2 regions of the Pseudomonas sp. 9.3L genome follow, and region 2 is predicted to be linked to the other one. Evidence: predicted binding sites of a transcription regulator. Region 2 holds the regulator's gene; the other holds the start of a gene.
The links. Region 2 encodes LexA, which represses DNA repair genes until DNA is damaged. Its sites were predicted from a motif close to CTGTNTNNNNANACAG; they were not measured.
Positions count from the first base shown of each region.

Region 1: a site for LexA is predicted at 1,561-1,576, ahead of recA (recombinase RecA). Genes of this name have one in related genera too.

Region 1 covers NZ_JBZUBK010000001.1:1,106,609-1,110,908, reverse strand. Annotated here, with positions in the region: gene recX (recombination regulator RecX) at 1-416, opposite strand, end outside; gene recA (recombinase RecA) at 436-1,497, opposite strand; gene AC4LE2_RS05045 (CinA family protein) at 1,604-2,104, opposite strand; gene mutS (DNA mismatch repair protein MutS) at 2,594-4,300, shown strand, end outside.
Region 2 covers NZ_JBZUBK010000001.1:1,592,536-1,596,835, forward strand. Annotated here, with positions in the region: gene topA (type I DNA topoisomerase) at 1-291, shown strand, start outside; gene AC4LE2_RS07255 (DUF6586 family protein) at 331-852, shown strand; gene AC4LE2_RS07260 (hypothetical protein) at 903-1,136, shown strand; gene sulA (SOS-induced cell division inhibitor SulA) at 1,140-1,625, opposite strand; gene lexA (transcriptional repressor LexA) at 1,638-2,249, opposite strand; gene AC4LE2_RS07275 (TetR/AcrR family transcriptional regulator) at 2,436-3,134, shown strand; gene nagZ (beta-N-acetylhexosaminidase) at 3,201-4,229, shown strand; gene AC4LE2_RS07285 (S-methyl-5'-thioinosine phosphorylase) at 4,232-4,300, shown strand, end outside.

The DNA of each region.
Region 1 (4,300 bases), 490 kb from region 2:
CCCCTATACACTAGAAATCGAGTTTGGCGGGCGCGCTCTTTGATATCGGCCGGGATCTCGCCCGAGAACTTCCGCTTCCAGGTTTCGCGCAGCAACAGTGCCCAGTCATGGCCGCAGGTCCGTAGTGCTTGCTCGACATCTGCACGCGCCAAGCCTCGTTGAGTAAGGTCTTCACGGATACGGGCAGGGCCGTAGCCGGACCTGGCGCGATAATGGATAAAGCTTTCGAGGTAACGGGCCTCGGACAGCAACCCTTCCTCAGCCAAGCGATCCAGTGCGGAAGCAATCAGCTCCGGGGAAGCGCCGCGCTGCTTGAGCTTGCGCTCGAGCTCTACCCTCCCGTGCTCACGCCTGGCAAGAAGGTCCATCGCCGTACGGCGCACGGCAACCGGCGTATCAAGGATCATGGTTGCCATGGCCGCTACTTACACCTCGTTATGCGTCGTTTTCAGCGTCTACCGCTTCATCAGCGGCGGCCACGGCAGCTTTTTTAGGCTCCGGCGTAGCGCCACTGTTGAGCAGCTTGTCGCGAACTTGCTTCTCCAGCGCGGCTTTCACTTCAGGGTTTTCTTCCAGGTACTTGGCAGCGTTGGCTTTACCCTGGCCGATCTTATTACCCTGATAGGCGTACCACGCACCGGACTTGTCGATGAAGCCGTTGGCTACACCCAGGTCGACGATCTCGCCATTCAGGTAAATCCCTTTCCCGTAAAGGATCTGGAATTCGGCCTGGCGGAAGGGAGGCGATACCTTGTTTTTCACGACCTTGACGCGGGTTTCGCTGCCGACGATATCATCACCTTCCTTTACCGAGCCGGTACGGCGGATGTCGAGGCGGACCGAGGCATAGAACTTCAGCGCGTTACCACCTGTGGTGGTTTCCGGGCTACCAAACATCACACCAATCTTCATACGGATCTGGTTAATGAAAATCACGAGGCAGTTGGCGGTTTTGATGTTACCGGTAATTTTACGCAGGGCCTGGGACATCAAACGAGCTTGCAGGCCCACGTGCATGTCGCCCATTTCGCCTTCGATCTCAGCCTTGGGTACCAGCGCGGCCACGGAGTCCACGATGATCACGTCCACCGCATTCGAGCGCACCAGCATGTCGGTGATTTCCAGCGCCTGCTCGCCCGTATCGGGCTGAGAGACCAGAAGGTCATCGACGTTTACGCCCAGCTTGCCCGCATATTCCGGATCTAGCGCGTGCTCGGCGTCCACGAAGGCGCAGGTAGCGCCAGCGCGCTGAGCCTGTGCGATGACCGACAGCGTAAGCGTGGTTTTACCGGATGATTCAGGGCCGTAGATTTCAACGATCCGCCCCTTGGGCAAACCGCCGATACCCAGGGCAATGTCCAGCCCCAGCGAACCGGTTGAAATAGCAGGGATGGCTGAGCGCTCGTGATCGCCCATGCGCATAACGGCGCCTTTACCGAATTGCCGCTCGATCTGACCCAAGGCCGCAGCCAGGGCACGCTTTTTGTTGTCGTCCATTGAATTCCTCATGATTTCGACAAGGCCGCTGACGCGTGGCGCGCGACCTGCACTGGCCAATAACTGTATAAGTAGCCAGTATTATTCCACACCTTCCACGCCTCGCCTACCCCTGGCTTGGGTTTTCTCCGTCTGCCAAGGACAGCAAACGCTCCAGCGCTGCCTTCACTGTGTATTGCCTTACAGCTTGTCGATCACCATTGAATTGCTGGCGTTCCGTAATTATTTGCTTCCCGTCGGCCCAGGCAAGCCAGACAGTGCCTACGGGCTTCTCTTCACTGCCGCCGCCAGGCCCTGCAACACCGCTGACAGCAACGGCGAAGCGCGCACCAGCGTGAGCCTGAGCGCCACGGACCATGGCCTGCACGACCTCCTCGCTGACCGCCCCGACTTGATCGAAGAGGGCTTCGGGCACCCCGAGCTGAAGGTGCTTCTGCCGATTGGAATAGGTTACGTAGCCAGCCTCGAACCAGCCAGAGCTGCCGGCCACCCGCGTGATCGCTTCTGCGATACCGCCACCGGTGCAGGATTCTGCGGTGGTTACCATAGCGCCTGTCTGCTGAAGACGCTGCCCGAGCGCAGTGGCCAAAAGGGTGATGTCATCCATGAAAGGTCCTCGTGTAAACATGAGCAAGGGCCGGCTTAGCCGACCGGGAAGACTTTCCCTTGCCTAGGCGCTGCTGTCTACCTGCAATAGGCAACGGGAGGTTGCTAGCGTGTGCTGAGGGCTATTAGGCCTATAAGGCGCTAGAAGATTTGCGACTCACAGCCCACCCGATCACTACCATCGCAAGGCCGGGGAGAAGGAACTGAGGCGCCTGTAACGCAACGCCCAGCGCCAGAAACGGAATACTGGTTACGCACCACGCGTTGCTGAACAGCTTGGTCAAGGCAGCGCCCTCTCAGATAGATCCACTGCTTTAGTTATCGCCAATGCCTTTAAGTGCCCAGGGGCGTAGTCATGGAATGTCTCAGACAAGCCTTGCAGTGGCCGCCGTCACGCTCGTTGACCTTAACCGTCAGCGATACCCGGAAAATCTCTGTAGTATTGGACAATTTCCCTTTGTCTAATAGACAGCATCCCGCTAGGCCACTAATGACGGACCTCTCAAGCCACACCCCGATGATGCAACAGTACTGGAGGTTGAAGAACCAACATCCAGACCAACTCATGTTTTACCGCATGGGCGATTTCTACGAGATCTTCTACGAAGACGCCAAGCGGGCCGCGAAGCTCCTGGACATCACCCTGACGGCACGGGGCCAGTCGGCAGGTCAGTCGATTCCCATGTGTGGCATTCCCTACCATGCCGCAGAGGGCTACCTGGCCAAACTGGTGAAGCTGGGCGAGTCCGTGGTCATTTGCGAGCAGATCGGTGACCCGGCAACCAGCAAGGGGCCGGTGGAGCGTCAGGTGGTGCGGATCATCACGCCGGGTACCGTCAGTGATGAGGCCCTGCTCGACGAACGCCGGGATAACCTCATCGCTGCCTTGCTCGGCGACGAGCGCCTGTTTGGCCTGGCGGTGCTGGACATCAACAGCGGGCAGTTCATTGTGCAGGAGCTCAAAGGCTGGGAGCACCTGCTGGCAGAACTGGAACGCATCAACCCGGTAGAGCTGTTGATTCCTGACGACTGGCCCCAAGGCCTGCCGGCAGAGAAGCGCCGTGGCGTAAAGCGCCGAGCGCCCTGGGACTTTGAGCGTGATACCGCAAAAAAACTGCTGTGCCAGCAATTCGGCACACAGGACCTCAAAGGCTTTGGCTGTGAGCAGCTTACCTTGGCCGTCAGCGCTGCAGGCTGCCTGCTGGCCTACGCGCGAGAAACCCAGCGCACCGCCCTGCCCCACCTACGCGGCCTGCGCCAGGAGCGCCTGGACGACACCGTCGTGCTGGACGCCGCAACGCGACGCAACCTGGAATTGGACATCAACTTGGGGGGTGGCCGCGACAATACCTTGCAATCGGTACTGGACTGCTGCCAGACGGCCATGGGCAGCCGAATGCTGACCCGGTGGCTGAATCGCCCACTGCGCGAGCTTAAAACCCTGGCGGCACGGCAAAGCTCAATCCGCTGCCTGCTGGAGCAGTATCGTTTCGAAGGCTTACAGCCTCAGCTCAAACACATTGGTGATCTGGAGCGGATCCTGGCACGGATTGGCCTGCGCAATGCCCGGCCTCGGGACTTGGCGCGGCTGCGCGATGCCTTGGCCGCCCTGCCGGAGCTGCAAAACGAGCTGACTGACCTGGAAGCGCCGCACCTGGCGCAGTTGGCCGCTATCACCGGCACCTACCCTGAACTGGCCGCTTTGCTGGCCAGGGCGATCATCGATAACCCGCCCGCCATCATCCGCGATGGTGGCGTACTCAAGACCGGGTACGACAGTGAACTCGATGAGCTGCTCGGCCTTAGCGAGAACGCCGGTCAGTTCCTGATCGATCTGGAAGCCCGAGAAAAGACACGTACGAGCCTGTCTAACCTCAAAGTGGGGTACAACCGGGTACACGGCTACTTCATCGAACTGCCGAGCAAACAGGCCGAGCAAGCACCCGCCGACTACATTCGTCGACAAACCCTCAAAGGTGCCGAACGCTTCATCACGCCTGAACTCAAGGCGTTCGAGGACAAAGCACTGTCGGCCAAATCCCGGGCCCTCGCCCGAGAGAAAATGCTCTACGAGGCGTTGCTGGAAAACCTCATCGGCCATCTGGCCCCCCTTCAGGACACCGCTGCGGCCTTGGCGGAGTTGGACGTACTGAGCAATCTGGCCGAGCGTGCGCTAACCCTGGACTTGAACTGCCCT
Region 2 (4,300 bases):
GTACTACGCGATGGCGCTTCTGGGTTGTTCCTGGCGGCCAGCCAGTTCCCCAAAAACCGCGAGACGCGCGCGCCCTTGGTCAAGGAGCTGTTGCCTCACAAGGACGAGATCGATCCTAAGTACCACTTCCTGTTCGACGCTCCGGTAAAAGACCCCGAGGGCCGTTTTTCGGTAATACGGTATAGCCGTAAAACCAAGGAGCAGTACGTGCAGACCGAAGTAGACGGCAAGCCGACGGGTTGGCGCGCCTTCTTCGACGGCAAGGCATGGAAAGTCGAAGACAAGCGCTGAGTGCTACCGGGCTTCGGCCCGGTTTTCCCGGAGACTATCATGGCCTATGAGTTATATACCCGTACCAATCAGAAGCTGTACTTCGCGGGCTTGGCGTTGGATGCGCTGAAGCGGAGTGAAGCAGGCGCGGCCTTGAACGCGCCTGGCATTGCGCAGGCTGACCGGGAAGCGGCGCTGTTCCACCTCTACGGTGCCTTGTTGGGCCTCTGTCATGAAATTGCGGGGTATTACCGCCTACCCGACGCGGAAGCCGTGCGTGCAGAGCGGTTTTTAACCGCCGAAGCATTAGCCGCGGCACCTAACCCTCAACTGGGTGAGTTGGTAGAGCTTGCCACTCATCGCTCCACTTGGCTGGCGTCATTACTCCAAGCTTACGCACAGTTGTGGTATCCACCACGTGCCCCGAGAAAGCCAAAACAGGACGTGACCCAGCCGTTGATCCAGGCCATTAGCCTTGATAATCCGGCTGCACCTGTATTGGGGTATGAGGAGCTGGAACGCTGGCGTCAGGCGCTCAAATCGCTCGCAATGAGGTTTAGGGAAGGGCTAAGTGAGTGCTGATCCGTTCAGTGGCTGTTACAATGATGGCCTTTACTGGAGAACCCTCACGTATGTCTACGTCTTTTCTTGAAATTGTCGAACTGCCAGACGGCCAGATCGAGCTGCGTCGTGCTGACGATGAGGGCTCGTTGGTCACCCTGAATTTTTCCGAGGACGCCAAGGTGTTCCTGCAAGGCCAGCATGTTGAAGTAGCGAAGGCTATGCTCAGTGTTGGTGTTCAAATGGCGGGCAAGTTAGTTGAAGGGGAACTCGACCAAGAGGACGGCCCCCGAGTTTTGCATTGAGCTTTAGCCCAATCGGATGTTCAGGCTTTGCGCATCGCCTTCCAATGCAGCGTTGATCAGCTGCTGACGCGCGTTACCATTTAATGGATTTACCCAGCTCACCACTGTATGGCTTTTACCAAGCCGCAATGCTTCGCAGGCTAGTTGGAAAGGCGTTTGATTGGCCTTGGGTTGAAGCAACAGAATTCGTTCGCGATTAAGCCCCGCGTCGCGCAGCCAGCTTTGAGTCAGGCTGCTGGGCGGGGCTATCAATGTAAGCCACCGCATGTGTTCGCCTTCACTCAGCTCTCGCAGCATGGGTGCCAACAGGCTCAGGCAGTTTCCCGTTGCGCCACGCAGGCTTAATTCACTAAACACGTCTGGACACTGGCTTGGCCAGGTGTCTGCAGGTGGCCGTTGAAAAACCTGGTTGCAAGGGGCGATGAACGCTTCGAACAATGACAGCTGAGTATGCTGAACGCTTGTAGGCATTACCGGGGAAAACTGCATGTCGCCTCCTGATTATCGGCGGATGACGCCAACACTAAGCCCCTCGATCACGAATTCCTGCGTTTGCAGGTCGATTTCGATAGGGGCGAATTCCGGGTTTTCGGCAAGCAGCTGAACTTTGTTGCCGTTGCGATTGAAGCGCTTGACCGTAACCTCCTCACCAATGCGCGCTACCACGATTTGGCCATTGCGGGCCTCGCGGCAGGTGTGCACGGCCAACAGATCGCCATCCATAATGCCAACATCCCTCATGCTCATACCGTGGACACGCAGGAGGTAGTCTGCTTTGGGATGAAAGAACGCGGGGTTGATGTTGCAGGCGTCCTCGATGTGTTGCTCAGCGAGTATGGGCGCACCGGCAGCGACGCGCCCGATAATAGGCAAGGTGGTGTCATTCGCGGGACGGGGCTCGGTGCTGGGGATGCGAATGCCCCGAGACGCCCCAGGCGTCATCTCGATAGCCCCTTTACGTGCGAGGGCCTTGAGGTGCTCCTCCGCGGCGTTCGGTGACTTGAAGCCGAGCTTTTGAGCGATTTCTGCACGGGTAGGCGGGAAGCCGTTGTCGTCGAGGCAGCGCTTGATGAAGGCAAGTATTTCGGCCTGGCGTGGCGTAAGTTTCTGCATGGCGTTGGCTCTGGATTTTTGTACAGTGACTGGGATTATATACAGTATTCCGCGATTGGCAATCCCCATGCCGATGCTGACCAGGCTTGAACCTTGGGCCGTATGGCTGGAAAATGCCCGGCTGGCTTGACAAGCCAGATAAGCCAAACGTATGTTTCAAACACTTGTTTGTCACCCGGAGCAGTCATGGCACAGTCGGAAACCGTAGAGCGCATCCTCGATGCCGCTGAACAACTGTTCGCGGAGAAGGGCTTCGCCGAAACGTCCCTGCGCCTGATTACCGGAAAAGCCGGGGTAAACCTGGCAGCGGTGAACTACCACTTTGGGTCCAAGAAGGCTCTGATCCAAGCGGTTTTTTCTCGTTTTCTAGGGCCGTTCTGCGCAAGCCTTGACCGTGAACTGGAGCGCCGAAGTGCGCGCCCTGAACACAAGGCGGGACTTGAGGAGCTGCTTGAAATCCTGGTCGACCAGGCGATGTCCGTGCAGCCGCGCAGCAACAATGACCTGTCGATTTTCATGCGGCTTCTGGGGCTTGCGTTCAGCGAGAGTCAGGGCCACCTGCGGCGTTACCTCGAAGACATGTATGGCAAGGTGTTTCGCCGCTATATGTTACTGGTTCACCAGGCCGCGCCTCGCATCCCGGCGTTGGAGCTGTTCTGGCGTGTGCATTTCATGCTCGGCGCAGCGGCCTTTAGTATGTCTGGCATCAAGGCGATGAGGGCAATCGGAGAGGCCGAGTTCGGCGTAGACACCTCTATCGAACACGTGATGCGCTTGATGGTGCCCTTTCTCGCTGCCGGTATGCGCGCCGATAGCGGCTTGAAAGACCCTGCCATGAGCACAGCCCAGCCACGTCCACGCACCAAGGTCCCGGCCAAGGTCTGAGTGCCGAGACAGTTTGTCATGGATTGGGTACAGTAGCGGCCCCCAGCGTTTACCCAAGGATTATCCATGAGCGCCAGCCTTCAAGGCTCTCTGATGGTGGACATTGCCGGCACCTGGCTAACCGCCGAAGACCGTCAGCTGCTTCGCCAGCCTCAAGTGGGCGGCGTGATTCTATTCGCCCGCAACATTGAACACCCCCGTCAGGTAACGGACCTGTGCGCCAGTCTTCGGGCGGTGCGCCCAGACCTCATTCTGGCCGTAGACCAGGAAGGCGGTCGGGTACAGCGCCTGCGTCAGGGTTTCGTGCGCCTGCCGTCCATGGGGCGTATTGGTGAGGTGGCGCAAGGCGCGCAGGCTCAAGCACTGGCCTGGGCGTGCGGCTGGATCATGGCAACCGAAGTACTAGCCGCAGGGCTTGATTTGAGCTTTGCGCCGGTGCTGGACCTCAATCATGGGCGTAGTGCGGTGATCGGCACGCGTGCGTTTGGCGCTACCGCTGATAGTGTGATCTCGCTGGCTGGGGCCTTTATCCAGGGGCTCGACCAGGCAGGCATGGCAGCCTGTGGCAAGCATTTTCCAGGGCATGGCTGGGCAGAGGCTGATTCTCACGTGGCCATTCCCGTGGATGATCGCAGCCTCGAGCAATTGCGCGCCATGGATATGCAACCCTTTATGGCCCTGCGTCAGCAGTTGTCTGCCGTTATGCCGGCTCACGTGATCTATCCGGCAGTAGATGAGCGCCCGGCGGGGTTTTCGTCGCGATGGCTGCAAGGCATTCTGCGCGGCGAAATGGGTTTTGAGGGCGTGATCTTCAGCGATGACCTATCGATGGCCGGCGCTCACGTGGTAGGTGATGCAGCGGCCCGTATCGAGGCTGCGCTTGTGGCGGGGTGCGACATGGGCCTGGTGTGCAACGACCGTGCGGCGGCCGAGCTGGCCTTGAGCGCTGCCCAGCGGTTGGGGGTGAGCCCCTCGCCGCGGTTGGCCCGGATGCGCAGGCGTTCGTTCGTGACCCCCGATTACCGTCAGCGCCCTGGCTGGCTACAAGCACTCACCGTGCTTCGCCAGGCCGGGCTGCTTGAACCAGGAGCTTGACCTTGACCACGTACGCGATTATTGGCGGCACCGGCCTCACCCAGCTCGAAGGGCTGGAGATCCAGCGTGCC